3 regions of the Serratia sp. CoH_122_TC_1 genome follow, and region 3 is predicted to be linked to each of the others. Evidence: predicted binding sites of a transcription regulator. Region 3 holds the regulator's gene; each other region holds the start of a gene.

Region 1 (10,016 bases), on a different contig from region 3:
AAGGCTGCCGGCACCAGGCCGCCGCGGCTTACGGCAATAATGCCTGTCCATTGGTCAGCAGGCAGCAGGCGGTGAGCCAGTTTGCGCGCTTGCATTTGCAGCATATCCCAGGTAACAACGTATTTTTCGCTCATAGAATGGTGTCCCAGCCAGCAGTGGTGCGGCTTACTCAGTAATCAGGGGAAAAAAGGTTGCGCGAGATTATAAAGACTGGGCGCACCAAATACCAGTTGAACCGTGGAATTCATAAGTAATTCGTCTGGTGATTGATGCTGAAGAAATGAGCAACGACGCGTCAAACGAGTGTGATCAAGCGCTTAAACAGCGCAATACGGTACGGGCACCGCCCGGAATAAAGTGATATTCTCTGGAGATCGTGCCAAAGCCGCACAGATGCCCCTAACCCTAACCGAGCGGCATTCCCGCCTTGCCGAGAATGCTGTTACAGGAGACTTATAGTGTCTGAATTGTCTCAACTTTCACCACAGCCGCTGTGGGATATTTTTGCCAAAATCTGCTCTATTCCGCATCCTTCTTATCATGAAGAAGCGCTGGCACAGCACATCCTCGAGTGGGCGAAAGAGAAACACCTGCACGCCGAACGTGACCATGTAGGCAACATTCTGCTGCGTAAACCTGCCACCAAAGGCATGGAAAACCGCAAGCCCGTCGCCCTGCAGGCGCACCTGGATATGGTGCCACAGAAGAATAACGACACGGTGCACGACTTCGCCAAGGATCCGATTCAGCCGTACATTGACGGCGAGTGGATTAAAGCACGCGGTACCACGCTGGGCGCCGACAACGGTATCGGTATGGCTTCTGCCCTGGCAGTGCTGGCCGACGACAGCGTTGAGCACGGCCCGCTGGAAGTGCTGTTGACCATGACCGAAGAAGCCGGTATGGACGGTGCATTCGGGCTGCAAGCTAACTGGCTACAAGCGGATATCCTGATCAACACCGACTCCGAAGAAGAAGGCGAGATCTACATGGGTTGCGCCGGTGGTATTGATTTCATCACCACCCTGCCACTGCAGCGCGAAGCCGTACCTGCTGGTTATCAGACCCTGAAGCTGACGATCAAGGGCCTGAAAGGCGGTCACTCCGGTGCCGATATCCACGTGGGTCTGGGCAACGCCAACAAACTGCTGGCACGCTTCCTGTTTGATCATACCGCTGAGTTGAACCTGCGCCTGCTGGATCTGAACGGCGGTACCCTGCGCAATGCTATCCCGCGTGAAGCCTCTGCAGTGGTTGCCGTACCGGCCGAAAAAGCCGATGCCTTGAAAGCGCTGACCCAGGCGTTTCTGGCAACCTTGCAAAACGAACTGGCCGCGAAAGAGAAAAACATTACCGTGCTGTTGGAGCCAACCACCAGTGCATCTCAGGCAATGACCGTCGACTGCCAACAGCGTTTCGTCGCGCTGCTTAATGGCACACCAAACGGCGTGATCCGCATGAGCGACGCGGTCAAAGGCGTGGTAGAAACCTCACTGAACGTAGGCGTGGTCACCACCAGCGACAGCGAAGCAGAAATCATCTGCCTGATCCGTTCACTGATCGACAGTGGCAAAGATTATGTGGTGGGTATGCTGACCGCTCTGGGCCAATTGGCTAACGCCAAAGTGGCACCAAAAGGGGGCTACCCGGGCTGGCAGCCAGATGCTGACTCACCGGTCATGCACCTGGTGCGTGAGATCTACCAGGATCTGTTTAACAAGACGCCAAACATCATGGTGATCCACGCCGGTCTGGAATGCGGCCTGTTCAAAAAGCCGTATCCAAATATGGATATGGTATCAATTGGGCCAACCATTACCGGGCCACACTCGCCGGATGAACAAGTGCATATCGAAAGCGTGGGCCTGTACTGGAAGCTGCTGACCGCACTGTTGAAGGCTATCCCGGAGCGCGCGTAATCTGCCGGGTTCGGCACGCTGAACCCCAAAAATGACCGAGCCGTTTACATAAAGGCGCAATCTTGCATTGCGCCTTTATTATTCCCACGGCAGCAGCAGCTGACGCTCCAGTTGCGGGTCCAACAGCGTCACGTGCAAGCCGACCAGCCGCACCCCACGCCCTTCACGCCGCTCGCGCCATACCTGCCGTGCCACGTTGATCAAGTCGTCTTTATTGAGCACCGGCCAGACGTGTTCCTGCGTCGTTTGCTGGAAATCCTGGAACTTCAGCTTCACCCCTTGGCGGGCAATGTGCAGATCCGGTTTCACTTTACGCAACCGCATCTCCAGCTCGGGATAGAGCTTATCGACGATCAAGGTTTCACACTCCTCCCAGTCATGGATATCTTCCGCCAGCGTACGCTCAACCCCCACCGACTTACGCAGCCGTTCTGGCGAAACCTCACGCAGATCTATCCCCTGGCAGCGCTCCCACAGCACACGGCCAAACTTGCCGAAGCGCTTTAACAGAGCAGCAAGATCGTACTGTTGCACATCTGCGCAGGTGATAAGCCCCACCTCTTCCAACCGTTTTGCGGTCACCTTCCCCACGCCGGGGATTTTGCTCAGCGGCAGTTGCTGTAAAAATGCCGGCACCTGCGCCGGCGTGATGACGTATTGCCCATTCGGCTTATTGAGCTCTGAAGCAATCTTGGCGAGGAACTTGATGGGGGCAATACCGGCAGACGCGGTGAGGTTCAGCTCATCGGAAATAGCCTGACGGATTTGCTGGGCGATCAGCGTCGCCGAACCGTTGCACTGGGTGCAGTCGGTCACATCCAGATAGGCTTCATCCAGGGATAACGGTTCAATCAGCGGGGTGTAGCGCGCAAAGATTTCGCGGATGTGTTGCGAGGCTTCTTTATAGGCAGCCATACGGCCTGGCAGCAGTTTAAGATGCGGGCAAAGCTTGAGTGCCATCGCTGTCGACATCGCGCTGTGCACACCATAACGACGCGCAGGATAATTGGCGGTGCTGATCACCCCGCGCCGATCGGCACTGCCGCCGATCGCCAGCGGAATCTCACGCAAACTGGGATCGTCGCGCATTTCTACCGCTGCGAAGAAGCAGTCCATATCGACATGAATGATTTTACGCATTGCGCCTCCAATAACACTGTATAAGTATACAGGCAAAAAGAGAAAGCTCAAGCCTCGGTTCAGTTCGAAGAAAACAGGGTTTCAACCAATTATCTTCGACTTGTTAAAAAAGCGTAATTTTTCAATAGTACGCTGTGAAAATTAATCCCCCCAGTGACTGACAACCATAACGCCTCGCACAGGATGGTGCCCTACATGAAAACATTATCTGTCTATTTGTTGGCTTCTGCTTTATCTCTGATATCCATTGCCGCTCAGGCCGCCCCTGCCATTATTGCGCACCGGGGTGGAACCGCCGACGCGCCTGAAAACACCCGCGTCGCTATAGAAACGGCACTGAAAAACGGCGCAGACGCCATTTGGATCACCTTACAGGAATCCAAAGACGGCGCGATCGTGCTGCATCGCCCTTCTGATCTGAAAGCGCTGACCAACGAACAGGGATTGGTTTCCGCCTTTACCGCCGCGCAGTTGGCAAAAGTCGATGCCGGTTGGTCATTCACCCAAGGCGAGGCACACCCGTTCCGCGGAAAAGGCATTGGCATTCCAAGATTGGATGAGATTCTGGCGGCGTTCCCCAAGGTCAACTTCTATCTGGATATCAAGTCGCCGGACGCAGACCCTGTTCAATTCGGCAAAGCCCTGTTGGCGACATTGGAGAAAACCAACAGCCTGGACCGCACCCGCGTGTATTCCACCGATGCCAACTATCTGCAGGCGCTACCGAAAGCCATCAAACGTTTTGAGACGCGCGATGAAACCCGCGACCTGCTGGCAAATATCAGCCTGTCACATCAGTGCGAGCTGAAACCCGATAATCAGCAACCGCGCTGGTACGGGTTGGAACTGAAGCGAGAAGTGGAAGTCGTGGAGAAATTTACGCTGGGTGAAGGGCGTTCCAAGGCGTTTTTGACCTGGGATAAAGAGTCGATCGACTGCTTCCGTTCGCAAGGACCTGCACACATTATTCTGTTCGGCATTAATTCACCGGCGGAATACCAGCAGGCGCTGGCGTTGGGTGTAGACGGCGTGATGGTCAACTCACCGGCCGAGGCGAAAAGCTTTCGCCAAGCCAAATAACAGATAGCGAAAGGGGCGCTGCATGCGCCCCTTGTATTCAAATAATCCGGTGCTTGTCCAACTGCTTCTGACGCATCGCCTCTTTCTCCAGACGCTTCTTGCGTGCATCGCAAGGTTCAGGGCAATCACACACTTTATCCATCCCCAGCGCGGTAATACCCCCACAGCTGCCTTGCAGGCTTTTGCGTTTGAACACGTAGCCCAATGACATCCCGCCGACAATCAGCAGAAACAACACGAAGCTGGCGATAAATACGGTCAACATAGCGACCTCACGAGTTATTGTTCAAATAGGGTTTAAACGCATCGGAGTAGCGCTCTTCAAAACCGGTCGCGGTTTTCACAATCATAAACACCGGGATCCCCATCAGGTTCGCCAGCGCCATGCCGCGTTCCGGCCCCAAAACGTTCAGCCCGGTCGACAAACCATCGGCAGCCATACAGGTAGGGCTTAACACCGTGACCGACACTAAATGGTGATGGATCGGCCGGCCGGTGATGGGATCTATCGTATGCGAATAGCGCACGCCGCCCTGCTCGAAGTAGTTGCGGTAATCGCCCGAAGTGGCGATCGACATCTCACCCGGTTGGATCACCAGTTGCGCTTTCTGCTCCATGCCGGCGGTTGGTCGCTCAATGGCAATACGCCATGGTTTTTTCTCGCCGTTATGGCCACGGGTACGCACCTCACCGCCAATATCCACCATGTAGTTTTTAACCTGCTGCGATTGCAGATATTGGGCAATCACATCCACACCATAGCCTTTCGCGATCGAAGAGAGATCCACATATAGCTCTGGAATGCGCTTAACCAACGCATTGCCCTGCACCGACAGCTTGTCGATCCCCGTCCAGGCGCGACGTTGTTCCAGTGCCGCAGCACTCGGTACCTTTTCCGGTCGCCCTTCTGGCCCGAACCCCCACAGATTGACCAACGGCCCGACGGTCACGTCCAGAGCGCCATCGGTGACGCGGTTAATCCGTAGCGCTTCCAGCACCACTTCGGTCGTCGCGGCAGAGACCGGGAAAGGCTTATCCACGACGCGGCTGGCATTGAAGCGGCTCAGTTCGGAATTCGGCCGGTAGGTAGACATTTGATCGTTGACCAACTCTAACCGCTTGTCGATCTCCGCCTGTATTTTAGCGGCAGACGGCGTGTCGTCGCCGGTAACATAGCGGATCGAATAAGACGTCCCCATGGTTTTACCGTCGAGATTCACCTGCTCCGGCCCGCAGCCAGTCAATAACAGGGTGGCGCTCAGCGCCACCGTCGTTATTAACCCCTTCATTGCCCATCCACGCATTTAGCCACCAAAGTCATCGAGCATGATATTTTCGTCTTCGACACCCAGATCTTTCAACATCTTGATCACCGCAGCGTTCATCATTGGCGGACCGCACATATAGAACTCGCAGTCTTCCGGCGCAGGGTGATTCCGCAGATAGTTTTCCAACAGAACATTATGGATAAAGCCGGTGTAACCCGTCCAGTTATCCTCCGGCTGCGGATCGGAAAGTGCCACGTGCCAGGTGAAGTTCTCGTTCTCTTCCTGCAACCGATTGAAATCGTCCTCATAGAACATTTCACGCAGTGAACGCGCACCGTACCAGAAGGTAATTCTGCGCTTCGACTTCAGACGATTGAGCTGGTCAAAGATATGCGAACGCATCGGTGCCATACCCGCACCGCCACCGATGAAGATCATTTCAGCGTCGGTGTCCTTGGCGAAGAACTCGCCGAACGGCCCGGAAATGGTCACCTTGTCACCGGCCTTCAACGACCAAATGTAGGAAGACATGATGCCCGGTGGCACGTCCGGATCGCGCGGTGGTGGCGTGGCGATACGCACGTTGAGCATGATGATGCCCTTTTCGTCCGGGTAGTTCGCCATCGAATAGGCACGCACGGTGGTTTCATTCACCACCGAACGGTAGCGGAACAGGTTGAACTTGTCCCAGTCGCCACGGTACTCGTCCGGTACGTCAAAATCGGCGTAGCTGATGTCGTGTGCCGGCGCTTCAATCTGGATAAACCCACCTGCGCGGAACGGCACGTCTTCACCGTCAGGAATTTTCAGCTTCAGCTCTTTGATAAAGGTGGCTTTGTTATCATTGGAAATAACCTCGCACTCCCATTTCTTCACGCCGAAGATCTCTTCCGGTAACTCGATTTTCAGGTTCTGCTTCACATTCACCTGACAGGCCAATCGACAGCCTTCTTTCGCTTCACGCTTGTTGATGTGTGACAGCTCGGTCGGCAGGATATCGCCGCCGCCCTCTTTGATCACGACACGACACTGGCCGCAAGATCCCCCGCCGCCACAAGCGGACGAAACGAAGATCCCCTGGCTGGAGAGCATATTCAGCAGCTTGTCACCCGCCGGAGCGGTAAAGCTTTTGTCCAGATCGCCGTTAACTTCCACCGCGATGTCACCGGTGTTCACCAGTTTTGATTTGGCGAACAGGATGAGCAGCACCAGCACCATGACGATGCCGGTAAACATCGCGACGCCTAAAATAATTTCCATATCTTCTTCCCGCCTTTACAACTGAACACCGGAGAAGGACATAAAGCCCAACGCCATCAGCCCGGTGGTGATAAAGGTAATGCCCAGACCGCGTAACCCAGCGGGGACATTGGCATACTTGAGTTTTTCGCGGATACCCGCCATCGCGACAATCGCCAACATCCAGCCAGTGCCGGAGCCGAAGCCGTACACGACCGATTCGGCAAAGTTGTAGTCACGTTGCACCATAAAGGAAACGCCACCGAAAATGGCGCAGTTCACTGTGATCAATGGCAGGAAAATACCGAGTGCGTTGTACAGCGACGGGAAGAAGCGATCGAGGATCATCTCCAAAATCTGTACCAGCGCTGCAATGACGCCGATAAAGGTAATGAAGTTAAGGAAGCTCAGATCAACACCTTCCACCAGCGCGCCGTCACGCAGGATCAGGTTGTAGACCAGGTTGTTCACCGGTACGGAGATCCCGAGCACCAAGGTCACCGCGATGCCCAAACCAAAAGCGGTCGATACCTTCTTCGACACGGCCAGGAAGGTACACATCCCCAGGAAGAACGCCAACGCCATGTTCTCAACGAACACTGCACGTACAAACAGGCTGATATAATGTTCCATCGGCCATTACTCCTTTTCGATCTGCGCTGGTTTCAGGGTGCGAAGCGCCCAAATCAGCAGGCCGATGATAAAGAACGCACTCGGTGCCAGCAGGAACAGGCCGTTTGGCTGATACCAACCGCCGTTCTGCACCGTTTCCAGCACGGGAATGCCAAACAACTTGCCAGACCCGAACAGCTCACGCAGGAAACCGACCAACACCAGGATCACGCCGTAGCCCAGCCCGTTGCCGATACCGTCCATGAAACTCTCGATGGGCGGCGACTTCATGGCATAGGCCTCGGCGCGCCCCATCACGATACAGTTAGTGATGATCAAGCCGACAAACACCGACAGCTGCTTGGAGATCTCGAACGCATAGGCACGCAACAGCTGATCGACCACAATGACCAATGACGCGATAATCGCCATCTGCACGATAATGCGCACGCTGTTTGGAATATGGTGGCGGATCAGTGAAATAAAGAAGCTGGAGAACGCCGTTACCAGCGTCACTGCAATGGTCATCACCACGGCCGTCTCCAGCTTGGTGGTCACGGCCAACGCAGAACAGACCCCAAGCACCTGCAGGGCGATCGGGTTGTTGTCGAACAACGGCCCCAAAAGGACCCGTTTAATCTCTTTGGAATCAGCCATTTTTCAGCGCTCCCTCACGAACTTTTTTCAGGAACGGGCCAAAGCCGTGCTCGCCCAACCAGAAGTCAAAAGTATGCTGCACACCGTTGGAGGTCAGCGTGGCGCCGGACAAGCCGTCCACCCCGTGTTCATCCCCCTGACGCGCCCCGCCTTTCACTACGCGGATCGCCGGCTGCCCGTTGTCATCAAACAGCTTTTTACCGATCCACTGCTGACGCCAGCTGGCATTCTCAACCTCACCACCCAACCCCGGAGTTTCCCCTTGCTGGTAGTAAGTGATCCCTTTCACCGTGTTACCGTCGTTATCCAACGCAACAAAGGCGTACATCATCGACCACAGGCCAGTGCCGTAGACAGGCAGGACAATTTTATTCACCGCACCGCTATCGTCACGCACCAGGTAAATCTCTGCCTGATTGCTGCGGCGTTTGATACCTGCCGGATCCTGAGCTGCCGGCAGTGCCGCGCTTTTACTGTCGTCACGCAATGCTGCAGCCAAATCGAACGCAGCCGCCTTGCCCGTCACAAACTCACCGCTGTTTAAATCCAGCAAGCGTGGTTCGATACGTTGTGTGAACAACGCTTTAACCTGCTCACCTTCCATCTTCGGTTGCAGCAAGCCTGCCACGTCGAGGATATTGCGCTGTTTGTCGAGCAACTTCTGTTCCTGCTGTTTGGACTTCAGGCCGACAGCGGAACCCGCCACCACCACAGAACACACCAGGCACAGCAGCAGTACCACCAGCAGCGTTTTACCGATGCTGTCGTTTTTAGATTCATTCGCCACGGGCTTTTCTCCGCTTGATGTTGGCCTGCACCACCAGATAATCGAACAGCGGCGCGAACAGGTTGGCGAACAGAATCGCCAGCATCATGCCTTCCGGGTAGGCTGGATTGACAACCCTAATCAGCACGCACATCACGCCAATCAGAATGCCGTACCACCATTTGCCTTTGTTGGTAAACGAGGCAGAAACCGGGTCGGTGGCCATAAAGATCATGCCGAAAGCAAAACCGCCCAACACCAGATGCCAGTACCACGGCATGGCAAACAGCGGGTTGGTGGTAGAACCGATGGAATTGAACAAGAAGGCCGTCGCCATCATGCCCAGCATCACGCCGGCGACAATGCGCCAGGACGCCACGCGACCAAACAGAATTATTGCGCCACCAAGCAGGATCATCAGCGTAGAAACTTCACCAACTGAACCGGGGATGTTACCGAGGAAAGCATCCATCCAACTGATAGACTGGCCAGTCGCCACGTTGCTCAGGCTATGCGCCCCACCCACGCTCCACTGCGCGAGCGGCGTTGCGCCGGAGAAGCCGTCAGCAGAGGTCCACACCAGATCACCAGAAATCTGTGCCGGGTAAGCGAAGAACAGGAACGCACGCCCTGCTAACGCCGGGTTAAGGAAGTTACGCCCGGTGCCGCCAAATATCTCTTTCGCGACCACCACACCAAAGGTAATACCCAGTGCGGCCTGCCATAAAGGCAGCGTTGGTGGCACGATCAGCGCAAACAGAATCGAAGTGACGAAGAAACCTTCGTTAATCTCATGCTTGCGAATGATGGCAAACAGCACTTCCCAAAAGCCGCCGACCAGAAACACCACGGCATAGATCGGCAGGAAGTAACAGGCGCCCAGCACCATTTTACTGATCCAGCCGGCATCCGCCGCCAGGGACGCCCCCAGCCATTGTGCAAGCCGGTAGTGCCAATCGCCCGCCAGCACCTGTTGCAGCTGATCGCCGCTGTAAAGGTGGTGCAGGGCCGGGATGGCCTGTTGACCGACGTTGTACATACCCCAGAACATCGCAGGGAATACCGCCAGCCACACCAGGATCATCATACGTTTCAGATCGATGGCATCGCGCACGTGTGAAGCGCCGCGCGTTACCAGACCTGGGGTGTAAAACACCGTCGTCGTCGCTTCAAATAACGGGTACCACTTCTCCAGCTTGCCGCCCGGAGTGAAGTGATGCTCTATCTTGTCAAAAAAATTCTTCAGGCCCATCGGTTATCCTTCCTGCTCAATCTTGGTCAGCACGTCGCGCAGCACCGGAGCGTATTCATACTTGCCGGGGCAAACGAAGGTGC
Region 2 (10,016 bases), on a different contig from region 3:
CGTTTGGGTGTCAGGTCGGTTTTGAGCAGCGAACCGGCGTAGCGTGAGCCGAACACCTTCACGGCCAGTGTGTGGGTGTGCAGTGCCAGCGCGACAGTCGGGTTCTCGACCAGCGCACCCATCACCGCCAGCGAGCGCTCTGCCGACAGGCAGGTGATCAACGCCGCTGACAGCCCTTTCTCCTTGGTTTTCGGTGCGGTTTCCGTGGTCGTCACTGTCCCGTCACCGTTGTCATCTCCGGCAGGCGCGGTTGTCGCTTCGCTCGCACGTAACACGATACCGCGCTGGTAAACCACGTCCCCGCCACGCAGAGACACCATTACCCCGCCAGTACTGCGCATCGCCTGCGGCCATGACCGGATAGTCGCCTGTTCGGTGAGCCGCTCAATATCGGCCTGAACAGCGTCGCTTTCGGCAATCATCACGTCAGTATCAGTATCGGCATCCGCTTCTTCGAATGCCGCTTCCAGCGCAGCAAACCGCGCTTTCAACCGGGTGATCTCGGCCTGTTCGTCGCCTGTGAATTCCGGCAGCGGTTCAGCCATCTCACGGTACAGCTCAGCATCTTCACCCCACGTTTTAATGGCCGAAATGCGGCCTTCCGCCCAGCTCCAACCCTCGGACTCGGCAACCTGCTGCGCCAGTGCGTGCAGTTTTTCGCGGGTAAGACGCTCCAGCAACGCCGGTTCGGTCAAAAAACCTTCGTCGGTAAACAGATCGAATTTGAAGGTGCCGCCAGCCGACTCGTAGGCTTCGCGCCCGACGAACGCCAGTTGGCTGTTGTCTTTGGCCGAGACTTCGTCTGTCAGCACGGCCTCGCGCAGGTGCTGCGGCGCGGCCGCCCAGCCGTGCGCGTTGATCCACACGTCACATTGACGTTGATGATCTTCGGTTGCCGACAGCGCTTGCAGCTGGTCGAGTGTGATTTTGTCGTCGGCCAGCGCATCGAGCAGTGCCGGTGCCATCGTCGCCAGCCTCAGGCATTTTTGAACGTGCTTGGTGCTGAAGCCCAGCAGGCCGCCAATCTGTGCAGGAGCACGCCCTTCTGCCGACATTTCACGGAAAGCGAAGACCTGATCAGCCGGGTGCATCTGCTCGCGCTGGCTGTTTTCCGTCAGGGAAATGATGCGCGCCATCTCCTTGCTGACGATCAGTACATCAACCGCGTAACCCGCATTGACGATGCCGTCCGGCGTAGTCTTGTCGGCGTCGTCTTCACGCCCCATCAACCACCGCAACGCCAGCGTGCGCCGCTCACCGGCGGCTACGCCAAACTGACCGTCCTCCATCTCGAAGACAATCAGGTTCTGCAACAACCCGACCGAGCGGATACTGGCGGCCAGTCCTTCGATCGATGCCTGTGAGGTTTTTTTCTTGCGCACGTTCAGGCCGTCCAGTTCCAACTGGCCGAGCGTGGCCGTTTTGCGCACGGCTTTTGCCAGTGCCGCTTCGATATTTTCCGCAACGACGCTTTTCTTCGTCGCGGATTTGGCCGTGCGGGTTGCTTTGGCCGTGGCTGGTGCTTTAGACTCGATAGTTGACATGTGATAGCTCCTTCAATGTTATTGCTGTTGTGCCAGTCCCGATGGCGTCAGGACTGACGGTGAGAAAGCAGCGGAAACGCTGCTTTTTTATCGCCTGAAATTCAGGCTCCAGTGGGTCAGGGTCATCTGATCACTGGCCGCAACCGGCCAGCCGTTGACGATCCAGACCGCGATGGTGTCGAAATCCCCAAAATCCGCGTAAACCTCCACCGCCCCTGCCGGAACAACCGGAGGCTCACTGGTGCCAGTCGAACGGCCACAAACCGCCTTCACGAAACAAAACAGGTCATACACTTGTGGTACGGTCAGATCGCAGTTGGTCTGTGCTGATGCTGCTGTAGGCTTCGTTGTCGCGTCGTTGACGTTTTGTTGAGCCATGTTGAAATCCTCCGTGGGTTGAAAACTGATGCCGCTGTGAGTATTCGCCGTCGCAATAAAACTGATCCAGCACGGCGAGGAGCGGCGGCAAGGGGCGGAGACAAAAAGTTTTTAAGACCGGAGGGAGGGAAAAGTTTTTGACGGAGTTCATATACCCCTTGCCGTTTCAGCGAGGCGTTGTGCTGTTATCAGTTGCGGCGGGAAGACTGACTGCGGCTAATGCAACCCGGCCGATTGAATAGGGATCAACCCGACACAACGGGCGCGACAGCGAACGTTGGGGCGGCCTTAAAGCGTGGACGGAACGACCGGCTACGCGGTTTTCCCTGAGCGGCGCGGCCTGTGGCCGCTGCAAGCGTGTCGTTGCGTCATGGGATGGAAGCCCGCAGGGGGGCGACGGTGTGCCGGCGCCATGCGCAGCACGACAGCCCGCCCGGACGCCCGATACCGGTATCCACTCAGTACAAAGCCCCATAACCAAAAATGCAGAAACAGGAAGCATCACTCGACCAGGACGATAAACCGTCATGCCCAATCCACCTAAACAGCCCCACGCACAGCAGCGAAAGAGGGCGGCGCAGCCGCCACCTTCGGTAGCCTGACGCCGAAGGCGGCTGGCAAGGTTTTTCCGCGCGGCCAAAGTACACAGGGCAAGCAGGCCGCCGCTCTGACGGCCCTTTGTGGTGATAACCTAGGGATGTAACGCGGCCCGCAACGCCTCGATAGCACATTGTCCCCTGGATGTGTCTTCATCCCAACTTTCCGGGTCGTCTATATCTATAGTAATCGCGGCCAGTTCCAACACGGTTTCCAGTGCGCTGGCGCTCACCTCGACCTGTCGAGTCCGGCTGCGACTATCGGCGATTTTCGTTATTGCATCCTGAATGTATTGTTGATTGATACCGTACCGCTGATAGTCTTCAATATCAGAGCAGCCAATGGTTTCCAGTATTGCCAGCACATCGCCGTCGTTAGGGTTCCACTCCTGTGCAAAGTAACGCACGGCGTGTGCGTCCCATATCAGCACGGTAATAGGTTCGTCGCTGCCATACTCACGGAATAATTCCGCACACACGTCTTTCACGCTGCCAAACATAATTCACCCTCCTTCTTTAATGAGGGGCGGCATAGCCGCCCGTATTCAAATCCCTGTCAGTCCAGCGCGCGGCAGATGTCGGCGCGTTCCGGGTGCGTCTCGATATAGCGCCAAAGCTGCTCTTCCCGCTGCATAAGCAACTTCACCAGTCCGGCATTGCCCCGATCGTGATGCAACCAACAGCGGCGATTGATGGCCAGTGCCGTCAACACGATACCGGCGGCGTCACCGCTGAGGGTCTTGTCAAACCAGTTATCAGCGTTGATCAGGTGCACACGATCGCTGTCAGGTGCCATATAGCCGCCCCCCTCCGGTAAACGGATGAAGTGCCAAAACCCGCCGGTGTACTGCGGCAGATAGCGATCGGCGAGGGAATACACCTGCATTTCAGCGGGCAAAAAATCCTCGCCAAACAGATCCGGCAGAAACGACAGACGATCGGATTCACAGACTTGCAGCGTGACGGAATGAGCATGTTGCATGGGACTACCTCCAGAGTTTCAGGGTTCGCGACACCGGCCGGTGCCGTACCCATTCGAAAGGCCGGCCCCGAGGGAGGGAGGCAGGGGCGCCACCGCAAGCCGCAGCGCAAGCCCGTTGCGGGCTGAATGCGCCGTAACGGGTGCGAACGGGTGAGGAGGCGGCGAAGCGTACCCTTGCAGCCCGACCGTGCCGGACTAGCGTTTGGGTACGGCACAGGCCGTCACTACGCCGGGGCCGCAAAGGGAAAAGATTTAGAGAGGTGTAGGCAGGCCCAGCCAGCGTCCTTTGCGGCGCCGGCATCGCCGGCAAGTGCCGCGTGGCGGTTCTACGGACGCGGGGCGTTCGATGCGCCCTGGCGTCCGCAGGCTTACAGCGAGGCAACCCGGGCAGGTTTCCCTGCCCGGCTGCATAATGCCTGCGGTTCAATCTTTGAAATGGTGATCCAGTTCGTTGATAGCCTGATAGATTTCGACGTAACGATCGTGCGCGTCCCGCAGGATCTGACCGGCCAGGCATTCAGCCAACACCTCGCTGTTCCAGAAATACACGCTGACCAGCTCGCGCAGCCGCAGGTGCATCTCACACATGTCGTTGGACAGTGCCGCAATTGCGGCGCGCAGGTCTTCATTCCCGGTGTAGTTCATCGTTGATTTCCCTTTATTATGCTGCGTACTGGGCGCGCAGGCGATGCAACCGCTGCTGACCGATGGTGTGGTACTGCGCCAAAAGCTCGATGCCGATATAGCGCCGCCCGGCCTGATCGGCGGCGACACAAGTCGAACCTGAGCCAGCAAAGGGATCGAGGACAATCGCGCTGGGCTGAGTGAACGACTCAATCAACGGTTGCAGAATGGAAACCGGCTTTTCAGTCGGGTGGTGACGATTGCCGGTGTATTCCCAGGGCTGCACATCAGAGCGCGGTTGCGCCGGCAATGCCGGGCGCCCTTTCGCCAAAATGTAGGCACACTCATGCTGGTAGCCGACAAAGGCCGATTTGGAGGCGTAGGGTTTGGTAAACACCATATGCCCGACGACGCGGAACCCGGCCTGTTTCCAGGCGGCCATAAAGGTGTCTACCCGGTTCCAGCCGTAGAAACTCACCGCCAGACTGTCAGGCTTGAGCACCCGGAACATTTCACGGAACGCCGGCCGCACCCATTCATCATTTTTGTCGTTGGCAATGCTGCGACCGCTGCGGTCGGTATAGCCGACCAGATAAGGGGGATCGGTCAGCACAAAGTCAATGCTGTTTGACGGAAAGTCGGCCATCACCTGCACGGAATCACCCAGGATATATCGGGACATAAGGAATACCTCGCCATTCGAGGGGTGCAGGAGGAGGCCGGTACGGCCACCGTTCCCTGCTGCCCGATGTCATGGCAGGCAGGCACCGCCGCGTGTCAGGCCGACCGTGGAATACCGAGTCGGGGGCCGTATCGCCGGCGAGGATATGCCGCGAAAGCGGCTTGAAGGACGGGCACAGCCCGCCGCCACGCCATCAGCGGGGGCTGCCAATATGTCATCGGGCTGCAGGTGTGATTTAACAGGTGGTGATGAAGATTCAGGTGAATTATTTTCCGCCGTCAGGCGGCGAGGAAAACTGAGCGCAGCGACATCCTTTTTGATGAAACCACACCACGGGCTAACAGCACTCAACTGATGAGCAGGGAAAAAATCCAGCTCCGGACGCAAGGCCGCAGCGCAAATGACTGACCAGGGGGAAGGAATGCGAACGGGCACAGCAGCCGGCGGCTTGAATTTTTCCGGCACGGTGCGACTGTTAAGCGGAGGGAGGGAGTAACTGCTGACGATGGAGTGAAGGTTGACTCAATAAGGGGGGCGGACAGATTCGCCGCCAATTCATAGTCTGGCAGTGTCAGCGCGGATCGTGGGTTTTATCCAACAAACCAAGACGCACCATGTAAGTAATAACTGATTCTGGACGACGCTGGTATTCCTGAGCAAAAGCATCGACATCGAGCATGCCAGCTTGAGCCAGTGCGACCAGTTTTTCTTTTTCGTCTTCTTCCCAGCGCGCACCATGTCTTGGATAGTTCTGCTTAAAACCCGCACCAAGAGAAGAACGGTTGACAAGCTCACCCTGAAGGGCTGCCAACGTCTTATTTTCGACATCCTCTATCAGCCCCAGGGCCTGCAGTTCACGAGCAGCCTTCAAAAACTGACGGACTTCCCGGCCATGATCCCTAACCTTATCCATTATTCGAGGTCCCGAATAACCCCCGGGCATTGGCCCGGGTTTCTTCATCCGAAGAAACGGGATCGGGTGCAGGTACGGCTGGTAAGACCGTCGCTCCCCTGCCCTGTCCCTGCAACAGCGCTTCCGTTTCTCGCGGATAAACTGTTTTCAGTAACTGAAGCAGATCATCAAACGAGGTGTTGTTATTCAGCAATTCGCTGAATAAATATGGTAGCCGTTCATCCTGCTTGCCAAAAGCAAAACCGGTCAGCAACGCCGCACGCCACAAACGTCCCCTGTCTCCCTGAGGGGTTTCGTCTGTTTTCTGGCAGACAAAACGGTCCGCTTCATTGGTTTCAGGATTCAGGTAAAACGTTATTTTGCGTCGCGTATCCATATTGATTATCCGATGAGGTACATGCCGTTAACAAGGTCGAACTGAGACGAGCTGGTTTTGTAGAAACGCCCTTCCCTGACCGCACAGTGTTTTCTGACGGCATCTGAAATGAGTTCCGCACCACCTCCGATGACCATCACATGAGAGTATCCCTCAAAGCGGCTTACTGCATCAATCACGCGATTCACCAGTTTGGTATGTGCACCTTCTATGGCTTCCCGGACAAGAGCTATGCGGGAGGTGTCATTGATGCGGGACGCCAAATACTCAACGTCGTTGCGGTGAATGATAATGTCGTCTGCAAGATAACTGCTCCCCTTAGTTCTAGCCAGCGAGAGAGCATCCTTCACGGCTCCGGTAATCAGCGATACCCCCAGTGAGGAATCACCAAAAATACGGGAAATTCCACGCATTTTTCCCATAACCTGAGAAATATCCAGCGTTGTTCCCCCCAGATCAATAATCAGTAAAGAGTCCAGCTCATCGAGATTCTTCACCACCTCAAAGCCGGCCGGGATAGATTCAGGCATCACATCGACTTGGCGGATAGTAAATGTACTGCCGCCATTCAGCTCGACCGGACGTAAAAGGTTATCCACCTTACGCTTAATATTGGCTTCGTTTGGCTGGTTGTTTTTATCGTAATACTCAGCCAGGGGCAGAGTAACGATAATGTCTACTTCCTGAGGAGAAATGCCGGAAGTAAGCAAGGCATGGTGAACAGCAATGACATTCACGTCACTGTATTGCCAGGCCACATTCGTCGTTACAACTGCGTCAGGGCTGATGGCATCAAAGGAATAATGCTCTCCATTGAGGATATAGTTAAACGCCTGCTGGGCACCAAACGCAACAGCCCATTCACGCTTAAAACTGTTAGGGCTGATGGACTGTTTAGTCACGCCCTTCTCATCCCACTGCAATTTGATATTGGTTGAACCATCATCAATAAAGACTTTCATTGTACCCACCTTTGTCGTCACGAGAATAATTTGAGAATAAATTGAGAACAATATGAATTGTACTGCATTGAAGGTGTTAATCAAGCGAAAATGAGAACAATTTGAGAATAATTTGAGAACTAAAAGCGCACAGACAGCGCTTGCAATAGTCCTCTGAACCTCACTATTTTTCTCGTTGAAACAGAGTATTGAAATAAACACTGCTGCTACATCTTGCTTTATCTAAAAATCCCCAAAATAATGACTGTATATAAATACAGTGAATAGGTGAGCAAAATGACATCAATACAGTTTATAAAAGCAGCAGAGGAACCGGATATGCTCGCATTACCGCTATTCACTGACAGAGTTCCCTGTGGGTTTCCATCACCGGCCCAGGACTACATGGAAAGCGAGCTTGATTTGAACGATTACTGTATTCAGCGGCGCAGTTCAACGTACTTCGTCAGGGCCATCGGCGAATCTATGTCCGATATTGGGCTTCACAGTGGTGATCTGCTTATTGTTGATAAAGCCGAACGAGCGCAGCATGGGGATATAGTGATCGCCGAACTGGAGGGCGAATTCACTGTGAAGCGCCTGCTGCTTACCCCCCACCCAGCCCTCCAAGCTATGAACCCTGCATATCCCACCCTGTATCCTGACCCGGAGCAGTTGCAGATATTTGGAGTGGTTACGGCCTTCGTCCATAAAACACGGAGTTGCAACTAATGTTTGCTCTCGCCGACGTCAACAGCTTCTACGCCAGCTGTGAGAAAGTGTTCCGTCCGGACCTGAGGGATAAGCCAGTGATCGTACTCAGCAATAACGATGGCTGCGTGATTGCCCGTTCGAAGGAAGCAAAACAGCTCGGTATCAAAATGGGGGTACCATGGTTCCAGCTAAAAAAAACCTGTATATCTGGAAAAATTTATGTTTTTTCAAGTAATTATGAACTATATGCGAGTATGTCTAACAGAGTCATGGCTCATATCGAGGAGCTGGCAGCACGTGTCGAGCAGTACAGTATTGATGAAATGTTCCTTGATATCCGAGGTATCGACAACTGCATGAATTTTGAGGATTTTGGCAGGCAGTTGCGTGGTCACGTCCAGAATGGTACAGGTTTAACGATCGGCGTAGGAATGGGTCCAACAAAAACGCTAGCAAAATCAGCACAGTGGGCTTCAAAGGAATGGGCCCAGTTTGGAGGCGTGCTTGCGCTGACTCCCGGCAACCGTAGACGAACTGAAAAACTGCTTTCACTGCAACCTGTCGAGGAGGTCTGGGGCGTCGGCCGCCGCATTTCGAAGAGGCTGGCCACTATGGGGATCACAACGGCCCTGCAACTAGCACAGGCGAACCCAACATTCATCCGAAAGAACTTCAATGTCGTGCTGGAACGAACGGTCCGAGAGTTGAATGGAGAAAGTTGCATCAGCCTGGAAGAAGCGCCTCCGGCGAAGCAGCAGATTGTCTGCAGCCGTTCTTTTAGCGAAAGGGTCACCACACAAGTGGCCATGCACCAGGCTATTTGCCAGTATGCAGAACGCGCTGCTGAGAAGCTGCGCGAAGAGCACCAATACTGCAAGCATATTGCGGTGTTTATAAAAACGTCGCCCTTTGCCGTCAACGAACCATATTACAGCAACATGGCCAGTGAGAAGCTGGCAACGCCAATGCGTGATACCAGGGATATCATCGCCGCTGCTATGAAATGTCTGGAGCGCATCTGGCAGGATGGATATCGCTATGCCAAAGCTGGAATCATGCTCAATGATTTTACACCAACGGGTGTCTCACAGTTGAACCTGTTTGACGACGTGCAGCCCTCTCCGCGAAGCGATGAGCTGATGAAAGTACTCGACAGCATCAACCATTCGGGGTTGGGAAAAGTTTGGTTTGCGGGGCGAGGGATCGCCCCAGAATGGCAAATGAAACGAGAGATGTTGTCACCGGCTTACACTACACGCTGGAAGGATATACCGAATGCCGTACTTAATTAATACAAAAAGAATACCTAATATGTACATAAAAAGTATTTTTAGTGTATCAATAAGGTATTTTATTTATTTTTATCAAAGGCCCCGTCTTTTGCCAGTTTTTCCCGGAAAGCTTCCAGGATGTAAGGAGTCATAAGCAGGCTGGTTGTATTGTTTTCTTTAAGCCAATCGTATGCCTCCCACAGGTCTTCCGGTATCTGCAAATTCTTAGGCTTTCTGCCAACCTTCGTTTTCTTTACCGCAGGTACTGGAGTCTCCTGTTCCTGAAGAATGCGTTTCTTCACATCACCGCCTGCGCTTTCTTGCAAGGGAGCGTTCTTTGACGCCTCAGTAAGGCGGTTGAATAGGTTTTTTTTGGTAGTAGACATAATAAACCTTTTAAATACAAAATATGTACATTTTTAGTATCGAAAACATGCTTAAATCATACTTTTTCGATAGCTGTTCTCATATCAAGGAACAGTGATCGCATTGCATTTCCAGCTCGGCCATGGCGAGTCGCAACCAGTTCAACAATCCCCATCCCTTCACCAAATCTAGCCGGAAGAGTCTTGTCTGTAGGAATAGCCGTATCAAAGCGAACAAGGTTATCGAACTGGCTTATGAATGTATCAACATCTGTAAAATTGGTACGCTGGGGATGAACCTTGTTTAAAAGAACATGGGCTATTTTCTTCTCGCCCATATCCTTTGAGATCTGCTCCAGTACTTCACTGAACTTTTGCAGTCCAAGAATCTCCGAAGGATCGTCAATAAATGGGGAGATAATCAGATCTGCCGCACCAACAGCAGCACGTGTCAGCGCTGAGTCAAAGCCGCCACAATCAACAAGAACGGTTTTACCCTGCTCTTTTGCTGCTACTAGCTCAGTAATGAATCGGTTGGTAACGCCTTCCATATCATCTGTAAGACGAATGACGTTCCAACGCTTGCCCTCTGGCCTGAAAGAATTGAATGTAGAAATAGATGAAGTGTCA
Region 3 (10,016 bases):
ACTACGCCGATCGGGCAGTCGATGGCCACGTGAAGCGTACCGCCGGGCGACCGATGCCGAGTGGCAGGGTAAGCGAGAAAGAGGCCAAAGTGCTGTTTGTGGTGCTGGTGCTGATCTCCTTTGGGCTGGTGCTGACGTTGAATGCGATGAGCATCTGGCTTTCGCTGGCGGCGCTCGCGCTGGCATGGGCCTATCCGTTTATGAAACGGGTCACGCATCTGCCGCAGTTTGTGTTGGGTGTCGCCTTTGGCTGGGGCATCCCAATGGCCTATGCTGCGGTGAGCGAATCATTGCCGCTGAGCTGTTGGCTATTGCTGTTGGCCAATATTTGCTGGACGGTGGCTTACGATACAATGTATGCCATGGTCGATCGTGACGATGACCTGAAGATTGGCGTGAAATCCACCGCCATTTTGTTTGGTCGTTACGACAAGCTGATCATCGGATTGCTGCAGTTTGCCACCTTGCTACTGCTGGTGTGGGTGGGGTACCTGGCGCAGTTGAGCGGTGCGTTTTATTGGTCGCTGTTGCTGGCGGGTGCCCTATTTATCCATCAGCAAAAGCAGATTGCCGGTCGCGAACGCGAGGCCTGCTTCAAGGCGTTCCTGGATAATAACTACGTCGGGCTGGTACTGTTTATCGGTATCGCGCTGAGTTATTGGCAGGCTTAACGGGCTACTGGTAATAAAAAAGGCACCCTTGGGTGCCTTTTTCGTTTCCGTATCAACGGATTACTCGTCTTTTTCTTCTGCTTCTTCGAGCGCAACCGACGGTGCGTTGGTTTCCGCTGGCATGCTGACACTCTCAATGGTCAATTTGATTTCTGGGGTGATCAAATCGCTCAGCATGCTATACACCTCCATGGTGTGCTCACGTACGGCATCGCCAATATCGTTGATATAGCCTTCTTCGCGCAGCGTTGCGACCAGGGTTGAGAATACCGCTTTGTCGAAGAACTCCGGTGCGTTGATGCCGTGCAGCACTGACAAACGCTGGGCCATAATCCGACTCTCTTTCTCCAGTGCTCCGCGATTAATGCTTGGATTCGCACTGAGGATAGACATGGTGATGGCATAGCGTTGCAGCGTTTCACGGATACCGGCTGCCAGCAATTGCAATGGCCGGATGCGTGCTGGATTCAGTACCAGAGCGTCACCCTTATCGCAGATCAGTTGCTGACGGATCATTTCGTCGATGAGCGGGCGCAGCACTTCCGCCAGTTGTTCTTTGTCGTTGTGCAAGAACAACTCCGCCTTCAGCATGGGGTAAATCAACCCGATCTGGCGCAGCAGTTCGGTGCGAGAAACCCGGCGGTGATGCATCACGATGGTGGCGATCAGTGAAGGCAATACCAGCAGATGATGGATATTATTGCGGTAATAGGTCATCAGCACTGCCTGCTCGCGCGGCAGAATGATGATATCGCCGATATTATCCTTCTCGACCTCAAACTTATTCATGTTCAGCGCGTGATCCAGCAGCTCATCCGGCGTCTGGGTCGGTACGGTGACATCGCTGGCATAAGGCACATTGCGCATCAGTTGCAGATAGCATTCCAGCTGTTCTAACAGCTGTTCGCGGGTCAGCGAGCGCTGGCGTGAAGCCAGTAGCGCCGTAGAACACAGGTTCATGGCGTTAGCCGCGGCGGCATTGTTGATACGCACCATGATCTTGGCAGCCAGATCGTTGACCGTCGGCGTTAACCAGCTTGGGCGCTGGGATTCGATCGGATCAATCGCGTCGCGCCACTGGGGCACATTCTGGTTCAGGTAAGTGGTCAACGGCAGTGGATCACCGAAGTTGACATAACCCTGGCCGAGATTACGCAGCTTGCGCAGACCACGCAGCATCTGCAGCAGGCTCTCCTTTTCTTTGGTCGCGCCACGCAACTCTTTAGCGTAGGTGCCCACCTCCATCACGTGCTCGTAGCCGATGTAGATCGGTACCAGTGTGATCGGGCGAGAACCGCCACGCAGCATCGCCTGAATGGTCATCGACAGGGTGCCGGTCTTCGGTTCCAGCAGGCGTCCGGTACGAGAACGGCCACCTTCGACAAAATACTCCACGGAGTAACCGCGGCTAAAGAGTTCGCCGAGGTATTCGCGGAACACCGTCGAATACAGCTTGTTGCCTTTGAACGTCCGGCGGATAAAGAAGGCGCCCAGGCGGCGGAAGATGGGGCCAGCCGGCCAGAAGTTAAGGTTAATACCGGCGGCAATGTGCGGCGGCACCAAGCCTTGATGGTACAGCACATAAGAAAGCAACAGGTAGTCCATATGGCTGCGGTGGCAGGGCACATAGACGATCTCATGACCATCTTGCGCTAACTGGCGCACGCGTTCAGCGTTGGTGACGTTGATGCCTTGATACAGCCGGTTCCAGGTCCAGCTCAACACGCGGTCAGAAAGGCGCACCGTTTCATATGAGAAGTCGGCGGCGATCTCTTCCATCAGTGCAATGGCGTTCTGCTGGGCTTTCTCATGGGAAATTTTCTTGCTGCGTGCTTCGTCTTCGACCGCTTTTTCGATCGCTTTGGACGCCAGCAGTTTGTTGAACAGGTCCTGACGGGCCGGCAGACTTGGGCCAACGGCAGCCAGACGCTGACGCGAGAAGTGCATTCGTGCCACGCGCGCCAGTTTTTGTGCGATGGTTTTGTCCGTGCCGTGTTCAGTCGCCATGCGACGCAGTGAGACGGTGTTGGAGAAACGCACAAAGCTGTCGCGGCCGAGCCACAACACGGCGAAGAACTTCTGTACGCCGTTGAGCAGACGTAGATGTGGCGTGCCGTGGCCTTCGCGGCCTGGGGAGCGACCAAACATCACCGAAACAGGCAGCATCTGAATATCGAGATCCGGATTACTGCGGTGCAGATCCAGATAGTCGTGAAACAGTTTTACTGATTCTTCTTTCGGTGTGTAGTAGCGGAACACGCGCGGGCCGTCGTGAATAAACACGTGGCTAGGCAGCACGGTGCCGTCTATCTCCAGCGGATTGAGAGGATCGGGCAGATCCTGCGCCAGGCACTGGGTGCGCAGCGTCAGTAAATCCGCCTTGGAATTATAAGGTAAAACATACAAAATCGGCCGTGAGGGATCCAACCCTAACTCCGTGACCGGATCTGAAGGGATAACCTTACTTCTTACCAACAATTTAAGTGGTAAATTCAATAGCTTATAATAAATTTTACGCCAACCTGACATAACAACGTGAAGCCTCTTGTTAGCAATGCGTCGCAAGCATACCAGAAACCGGGTAGCAGATCTGTGGTGTTGGAAAACCGAGAGCCGGAAGCATTTCCTGGCCTAGACTCTTTAATTATGACTTACCTCTGTGAAAGGCACTAAAAAACATGGCAAACCAAGCAACCGGCCTGACCCGTATTATTAAAGCCGCCGGCTACTCTTATAAAGGCTTTTCCGCTGCCTGGCAGCATGAAGCGGCGTTCCGCCAAGAACTGGTCGCCACCGTACTGGCTATCATACTGGCGATTTGGCTGGACGTGGGTGCGATAGCGCGCATTTTATTGATCGGATCGGTGCTGCTGGTGATGATCGTCGAGATGCTCAACAGCGCGATAGAAGCGATTGTCGATCGGGTTGGCACTGAACATCATGAGCTTTCGGGCCGGTCCAAGGATATGGGGTCGGCAGCAGTTTCACTGGCGATTATTTTGGCGTTGTTTGTCTGGGGCTCGGTGCTCTGGCAACACTTTGCCTGAATGGGGTGGCCCTGTTGCGACGTGGGTCGCTAATCCCTGATTTTTATTCATTCTTCGGTTCCCAAGCCGCACTTACCTGTATATACTCACAGCAAGACTGTATAAACAAACAGGGGGCGGAATGAAAGCACTAACTACCAGACAGCAAGAGGTCTATGATCTGATTCGCGATCATATTTCGTCCACTGGCATGCCGCCAACGCGCGCCGAAATCGCCATGCGTCTGGGGTTCCGCTCGCCAAATGCTGCAGAAGAACACCTGAAAGCATTGGCGCGTAAAGGCGTCATCGAGATCGTCTCTGGTGCATCGCGCGGCATTCGTTTGCTGATGGAAGATGAAGAAGGTTTACCGTTGATCGGCCGTGTTGCCGCCGGTGAGCCACTGTTGGCGCAGCAGCATATCGAAGGGCACTACAAAGTGGATCCTTCCTTGTTCAAGCCAAGTGCGGATTTCTTGCTGCGGGTCAACGGTATGTCGATGCGTGATATCGGTATTCTCGACGGCGATCTGCTGGCGGTACATAAAACTCAGGACGTGCGTAACGGCCAGGTCGTTGTGGCGCGTATTGAAGACGAAGTTACAGTTAAGCGTCTGAAAAAACACGGAAATGTTGTTGAGTTATTGCCGGAAAACAGCGAGTTCCAACCGATTGTGGTTGATCTGCGCCAGCAGAATTTCACCATTGAAGGCCTGGCGGTCGGTGTGATCCGCAATGGCGACTGGGTTTAATCCTCACGCCTACACATCGTCCTCTGATTTAAGTCGCCCCAGTTCTGGGGCGATGTCATATCTGATTCACTATATACCCTATAGCTTTCAAGTTGCAGCTAGGCGGCCAACTCGCTCATCCCCAGGCGCTTACTCAGGTAAGTAACTGGGGATGAGCGAGTGCAGATAACAACGCTGCAACTTGAAAGATGACGGGTATACACGGGAACATTCCACTATGCGCCTGCTTTCCGCCTTCACCAGCGATACCGATAAAGCCTTGTGGCGCCTCGCGCTACCGATGATCTTTTCCAATATCACCGTGCCACTGCTTGGGTTGGTCGATACCGCAGTGATAGGTCACCTCGACAGCCCTGTTTATTTGGGGGGCGTGGCGGTCGGGGCGATGGCAACCAGCTTCCTGTTTATGTTGTTGCTGTTTTTGCGCATGAGTACCACCGGTTTGACGGCACAGGCGCTGGGCGCACAAAACCCACAGGGATTGGCACGTGCCTTTATGCAGCCGCTGTTGCTGGCAGTATTGGCCGGCGTCGTTATCGTGTTGCTGCGCCATCCGTTGATCGATCTGGCGCTGCAGATTGTTGGCGGTGACGATGCGGTGCTGAAGCAAGCACGATTGTTCCTTGAGATCCGTTGGCTGAGCGCACCGGCAGCGCTGGCAAATATGGTGATCTTGGGTTGGTTGCTTGGCGTGCAATACGTGCGGGCGCCGGTCATCCTGCTGATAGTCGGTAATGTGTTGAATATCGTTCTGGATATCTGGTTGGTCATGGGGCTGGGCTGGAATGTGCAAGGTGCCGCGACGGCGACCGCCGTCTCTGAGTACGCTACGCTGCTGCTGGGTTTATGGCTGTCCTGGCGAGTGATGCGCATACGCGGTATTTCTGTTCCGATGTTGCGCCATGCCTGGCGCGGTAATCTGCGGCGTTTGCTTGCGTTGAACCGCGATATCATGTTGCGTTCATTGTTGCTGCAATTGTGCTTTGCATCCTTGACTATCTTCGGCGCCAGGCTTGGCGGTGACGTAGTGGCAGTAAACGCGGTACTGATGAATTTGCTGACCTTTACCGCCTATGCACTGGATGGTTTTGCCTATGCGGTAGAAGCGCATTCTGGTCATGCTTATGGTGCCAGAGATGACAGTCAATTGCGTAAGGTGTGGCGCGCGGCTTGCCGGCAGGCCTGTTTAGTGGCGCTAGCCTTTGGTGTGGTTTATGCCTTTGCCGGGCAGCAAATCATTGCGGCGTTGACCTCGTTGCCAGAACTGCGTGCGATGGCGAATGACTATTTACCTTGGCAGGTGGTGCTACCGCTGGTTGGGGTGTGGTGCTATTTGCTGGATGGCATGTTCATTGGTGCGACTCGCGGTGCAGAAATGCGTAACAGCATGGCCGTGGCGGCTGCGGGTTACGGTTTGACGCTGCTGACCGTGCCTGTCTTGGGCAATCATGGATTGTGGTTGGCGCTGGCGGTCTTTCTTGCGCTGCGCGGCATCGCGCTTGGGTGGATTTGGCACCGTCACAGGCTGCGTGGCAGCTGGTTTTCAGCAGCACAATGACGATAGCCTTTCTTGCAAATACATAAATTTTAATTATGTGTTTGTTTGTATTTTGTTACATATTCTCGTCGGTTAGCCAAGTCGTGTAGTAAGTTGTTTGTTGGCGTTTTTTTCTTATTTTAAATTTAAAAATGGATTTTAATTCTGGTTTTTATTTGTTTGTCGCTATCTGCATCTATAATTAATCGTGTGGCTGGCAATATAAACGGGGCGTATCCTCAGCCAGCAGTAGTTAAAACTGACTCACCACAGGTTAACGGAGATACTATGAACAAAGATCAAGCCGACGGTAACTGGAAGCAGTTTAAAGGGAAAGTGAAAGAAAAATGGGGCAAGCTGACCGATGACGACCTGACGGTCATCGAAGGGAAACGCGAGCAGCTTGTCGGTAAAATCCAGGAGCGCTACGGCTACCAGAAAGAGGCGGCCGAGAAAGAAGTGAAGTCTTGGGAAGATCATAACAAATATCGCTGGTAGCGCGATGGGCCGCAGCGGATGCGGCCGAAAGTCTGGCGCCTTCCCCTTGGTGCCAGGCCTGCAGACACAAGGAGGTGCCTGCTAACCCTGTCTATTTCTTCTTGATGGCAATGCTATGGTCGTGTTCGCCGCAATCATGTTTGCTGTCGCAAGCTTCTACCTCAACGCAAGCGGCGCACAGGCCGTGTGCTTCCACTACGCTGTGACGCAGTACAAACCCCGACTCTTTGGCCAGTTTTTGCAGCGTATCTTCAACCCCTTCAGTTGTGCGCTCTGTCACCTGACCGCAACGATCACAGATAAACAGCGCGGAAGTGTGCATAGGTTGTTCGAAGTGATGACACAGCACGTAGCTGTTGGCTGACTCGACCCGGTGAATGAAGCCTTGTTCCAACAGGAAGTCCAGCGCGCGGTAAACCGTTGGCGGTTTGGCCTGGGGTTCGGCAACGCGCAGTAAATCGAGCAGGTCATAAGCGCTGATGGCACCGGGCTGTTGTGCCATCAGGCGTAACACTTCCAGCCGCTGCGGTGTCAGTCGCACATTGCGTTGCTGACAGAGTTGTTCAGCCTGCGCCAGCAGCTTTTCCTGGGTGTTTGAGTTCATGGCAAATTTCCCGGTACGTAAAAAAGCCGATTTTAACATGGTTCAGCCAAATCGCCGAGAGTCGGCCCCTTTTCCTCTGATATGGCGCGTTAATTGCCCGGTTGACCGCGTGTTGCGCGCCAGAAATGTGACGCTATTCACAACTTACTCATCAGTGGGCGGGAGGGCGCAAGGGGGTCAGGTTGATAAAGCGTGTTGCAAGTGGGCTGCTAACGCGGTCATTTCACCCGTTGGATTATGGCCAATCAGCATAAAGGCATGGTTGCCATCGGCCCAATAGACGACGTTCATGCCTTGGCGGCGTTCGCTTTCGGCCGGTTGTTGTTGGCCCGTCTGCTGGATAATGCATAGTGCCAGTGCGCCATATTGCGTATCTAGCCAGGTCAATTGCGCGATGCGTCGATCGTCGTAGGCCAACACGCGGGCGTTTTTCAGTTCGGCACCCTTCAACACCAGTTTTTGTGCCGGAAGGCTAATACCCAGTCGATCGCCGGTTTGTTGTAATTGAGCGACAATCTGCGTGGCCGATTCGTCGGCACCTGCCAGCGTTTCCGGCGTGTACAGCGCCATATATTGGGCGACCAAGCCACGCCAGTTGTCCTCTGGCTGATTAAACTGCAGGTAGACGCGATCGCCTGCGATCCCGAGCGCCAAGAAGCCGACGGCCGCAGCGATGAGACCGCGACGGCTGATGCCCGTTTGCGGGGTAGCGACGGTGAGTGGCCATGCCTCACTTAACTGTTGCACTGGGGCCTCATCAAGCAAAGGGGCGAATGCTTGCTTAAAGGGCAGGTTACTGCGCGCCAGCAACGTCAAACGCTCAGCCAACGCAGGTTCTCCAGCCAAGCGTTGCTCCAGTTGCAGGCGTTGTTGTGGGTCTAACTGATTGTCCAGATAGGCGACCAGTAGTTCATCCGCAGCATAGGTTGAGCTCATGATTGTCCTCCTTTTGCCTGCGGTGAGCGGGTTTGCAGCATGCTGTCGTTCGCCAACCTCAGTCGCGCTGCCGCCAGGCGACTCATTATGGTACCAATGGGTACACCTAACACTTCAGCGGCCTCACGGTAAGAAAGCTCTTCGACGTACACCAAAAACAGCGTATTGCGCTGTGCCTCCGGCAGTTGGTTGACCCGCTGCATCACTTCATTGGCCCAGATAGGCTGCTCGCTGTTTTCCGCACCGGCCAGTTCGTCGACGTCGACAAAACCTTGTCCCTGGCGGATATGTTGAGCGCGGATCTCGTTAAGCCAAATGGAGTGAAGGATTGCAAATAACCAGCGATCCATACGCGTGCCGACAGCAAACTGCGCGGCGCGCTCGAGGGCGCGTACGCAGGTGGCTTGCACCAAGTCATCGGCAATATCCCGCCGGTGGGAAAGCACCAGGCCATAGCGCCACAGGCGGGAAAGATACTGACCGATTTCGTTGCGAATCGCATCTCTGCTGATGTTCGCCTCCGGGCTCTGTTACATCATGACTCTGGATGGTGATCGATGGCAGCCGCCAGATCTTTGTACTCTTCACAACCGGTACCGCACAGTGACTGAATCACCTTCAGTTGCTCTTTTGCCAAGTCTTGGCGCCCTTTCACCATATAGGCTTCACCCAAGTATTCGCGGACTTTTGGGTATTTCGGATCGAGTGCTACTGATTTTAAATAGTAGCTGATCCCTTCGTCGGTGCGGCCAAGCTTGCGGGTGGCATAACCTCGGTAATTCAAGGCTACGGCGGTATTGGGATCCTTCAGCGTGTTAAGCACGTCGAGAGCTTCTTGGTAGCGACCACTTTTTGCCAGTGCATAAGCATAGTTCGCCCGATCGTTGTCGTTGATCATGCTGCTTTTATCCACCGTGCAGGTCTTGGTTTTTGTATCGTATATCTGGCCCTTCGGGCAGGTTGGCGTAGTCTGGCCGCTGCCATCTCCTCCCATTGCCAGCGCGGCACCGGAAATCAACAGAGAACTGGCAATGACGGGGAGCAGCAGGCGTTTAACGAAATTGTTCATGGTCGTTTCCTCATCGGGAGAGGGCGCGGAGCTGCACCCTTGCTGAGATAACACCTGAAAGCGCCCGTTTATTCATTTTTTCCGGTTGTTTTTTAATCTTAAGGCGCGTCAGTTTTCCCAATGCCGCCGATTGTCGGTATAATAGCCGTTTGCGGCAGCACGCCGTTCGTTGAATCCTAGACAGAATCAGGTAGCCAGTAGCCCAGCATGACGACAGACAATAACGCCTCAAAATACGCCGCCAATCGTTTCTCCATCGCGCCGATGCTCGACTGGACCGATCGTCATTGCCGTTACTTTCACCGCCTGTTGACCAAGGAAACGCTGCTGTACACCGAGATGGTGACTACCGGGGCGATTATCCACGGTAAGGGTGACTACCTGGCTTACAGCGAAGAGGAACACCCGGTAGCGCTACAATTAGGCGGTAGCGATCCGGCTGCGTTAGCGCACTGTGCCAAACTGGCTGAGCAGCGCGGTTATGACGAAATTAACCTCAATGTCGGTTGCCCATCCGATCGGGTACAGAATGGCATGTTCGGTGCCTGTCTGATGGGGCAGGCAACGCTGGTTGCCGATTGCATCAAAGCGATGCGTGACGTGGTGTCGATTCCTGTGACGGTGAAAACCCGTATTGGCATTGACGATCAGGACAGCTATGCGTTTTTGTGTGATTTTATCGGCACCGTTGCCGGGCGCGGCGAGTGCGACATGTTCACGATACATGCGCGCAAAGCCTGGCTGTCAGGCCTGAGCCCGAAAGAGAACCGCGAAGTGCCACCGTTGGACTATCCACGTGTGTATCAGTTAAAACGTGATTTCCCCACGCTGACCCTGGCCATCAACGGTGGGGTGAAAACGTTGGAAGAAGCAAAACAACACCTGCTGCATTTGGATGGCGTAATGATGGGGCGCGAAGCCTAT

What was found. The regulator LexA, encoded in region 3, represses DNA repair genes until DNA is damaged. The targets are predictions, from matches to a motif close to TNCTGTATGTACATACAGNA.
Region 1: a site for LexA is predicted at 3,074-3,093, ahead of dinB (DNA polymerase IV). Genes of this name have one in related genera too.
Region 2: a site for LexA is predicted at 7,300-7,319, ahead of umuD (translesion error-prone DNA polymerase V autoproteolytic subunit). Genes of this name have one in related genera too.

Annotation. Positions count from the first base shown of each region.
Region 1 is NZ_JBXWLA010000007.1:219,245-229,260, forward strand. Features, by position in the region: gene gpt (xanthine phosphoribosyltransferase) at 1-134, opposite strand, end outside; gene pepD (beta-Ala-His dipeptidase) at 459-1,919, shown strand; gene dinB (DNA polymerase IV) at 1,998-3,059, opposite strand; gene AC2FC2_RS11360 (glycerophosphodiester phosphodiesterase family protein) at 3,255-4,139, shown strand; gene nqrM ((Na+)-NQR maturation NqrM) at 4,177-4,404, opposite strand; gene AC2FC2_RS11370 (FAD:protein FMN transferase) at 4,412-5,443, opposite strand; gene nqrF (NADH:ubiquinone reductase (Na(+)-transporting) subunit F) at 5,444-6,667, opposite strand; gene nqrE (NADH:ubiquinone reductase (Na(+)-transporting) subunit E) at 6,683-7,279, opposite strand; gene AC2FC2_RS11385 (NADH:ubiquinone reductase (Na(+)-transporting) subunit D) at 7,286-7,915, opposite strand; gene AC2FC2_RS11390 (Na(+)-translocating NADH-quinone reductase subunit C) at 7,908-8,702, opposite strand; gene AC2FC2_RS11395 (NADH:ubiquinone reductase (Na(+)-transporting) subunit B) at 8,692-9,933, opposite strand; gene AC2FC2_RS11400 (Na(+)-translocating NADH-quinone reductase subunit A) at 9,937-10,016, opposite strand, start outside.
Region 2 is NZ_JBXWLA010000021.1:3,146-13,161, forward strand. Features, by position in the region: gene AC2FC2_RS22680 (ParB/RepB/Spo0J family partition protein) at 1-1,544, opposite strand, end outside; gene AC2FC2_RS22685 (ribulokinase) at 1,632-1,922, opposite strand; gene AC2FC2_RS22690 (DUF1380 family protein) at 2,614-3,018, opposite strand; gene AC2FC2_RS22695 (antirestriction protein) at 3,075-3,500, opposite strand; gene AC2FC2_RS22700 (YubE family protein) at 3,924-4,145, opposite strand; gene AC2FC2_RS22705 (DNA methyltransferase) at 4,162-4,806, opposite strand; gene AC2FC2_RS22710 (hypothetical protein) at 5,378-5,719, opposite strand; gene AC2FC2_RS22715 (plasmid partitioning/stability family protein) at 5,712-6,095, opposite strand; gene AC2FC2_RS22720 (plasmid segregation protein ParM) at 6,101-7,057, opposite strand; gene umuD (translesion error-prone DNA polymerase V autoproteolytic subunit) at 7,343-7,768, shown strand; gene AC2FC2_RS22730 (Y-family DNA polymerase) at 7,768-9,042, shown strand; gene AC2FC2_RS22735 (molecular chaperone) at 9,102-9,407, opposite strand; gene AC2FC2_RS22740 (ParA family protein) at 9,464-10,016, opposite strand, start outside.
Region 3 is NZ_JBXWLA010000005.1:52,535-62,550, forward strand. Features, by position in the region: gene ubiA (4-hydroxybenzoate octaprenyltransferase) at 1-671, shown strand, start outside; gene plsB (glycerol-3-phosphate 1-O-acyltransferase PlsB) at 732-3,200, opposite strand; gene AC2FC2_RS07810 (diacylglycerol kinase) at 3,350-3,718, shown strand; gene lexA (transcriptional repressor LexA) at 3,840-4,448, shown strand; gene dinF (MATE family efflux transporter DinF) at 4,666-6,006, shown strand; gene AC2FC2_RS07825 (CsbD family protein) at 6,274-6,483, shown strand; gene zur (zinc uptake transcriptional repressor Zur) at 6,575-7,087, opposite strand; gene AC2FC2_RS07835 (anti-sigma factor family protein) at 7,265-8,023, opposite strand; gene AC2FC2_RS07840 (RNA polymerase sigma factor) at 8,020-8,469, opposite strand; gene AC2FC2_RS07845 (tetratricopeptide repeat protein) at 8,559-9,092, opposite strand; gene dusA (tRNA dihydrouridine(20/20a) synthase DusA) at 9,300-10,016, shown strand, end outside.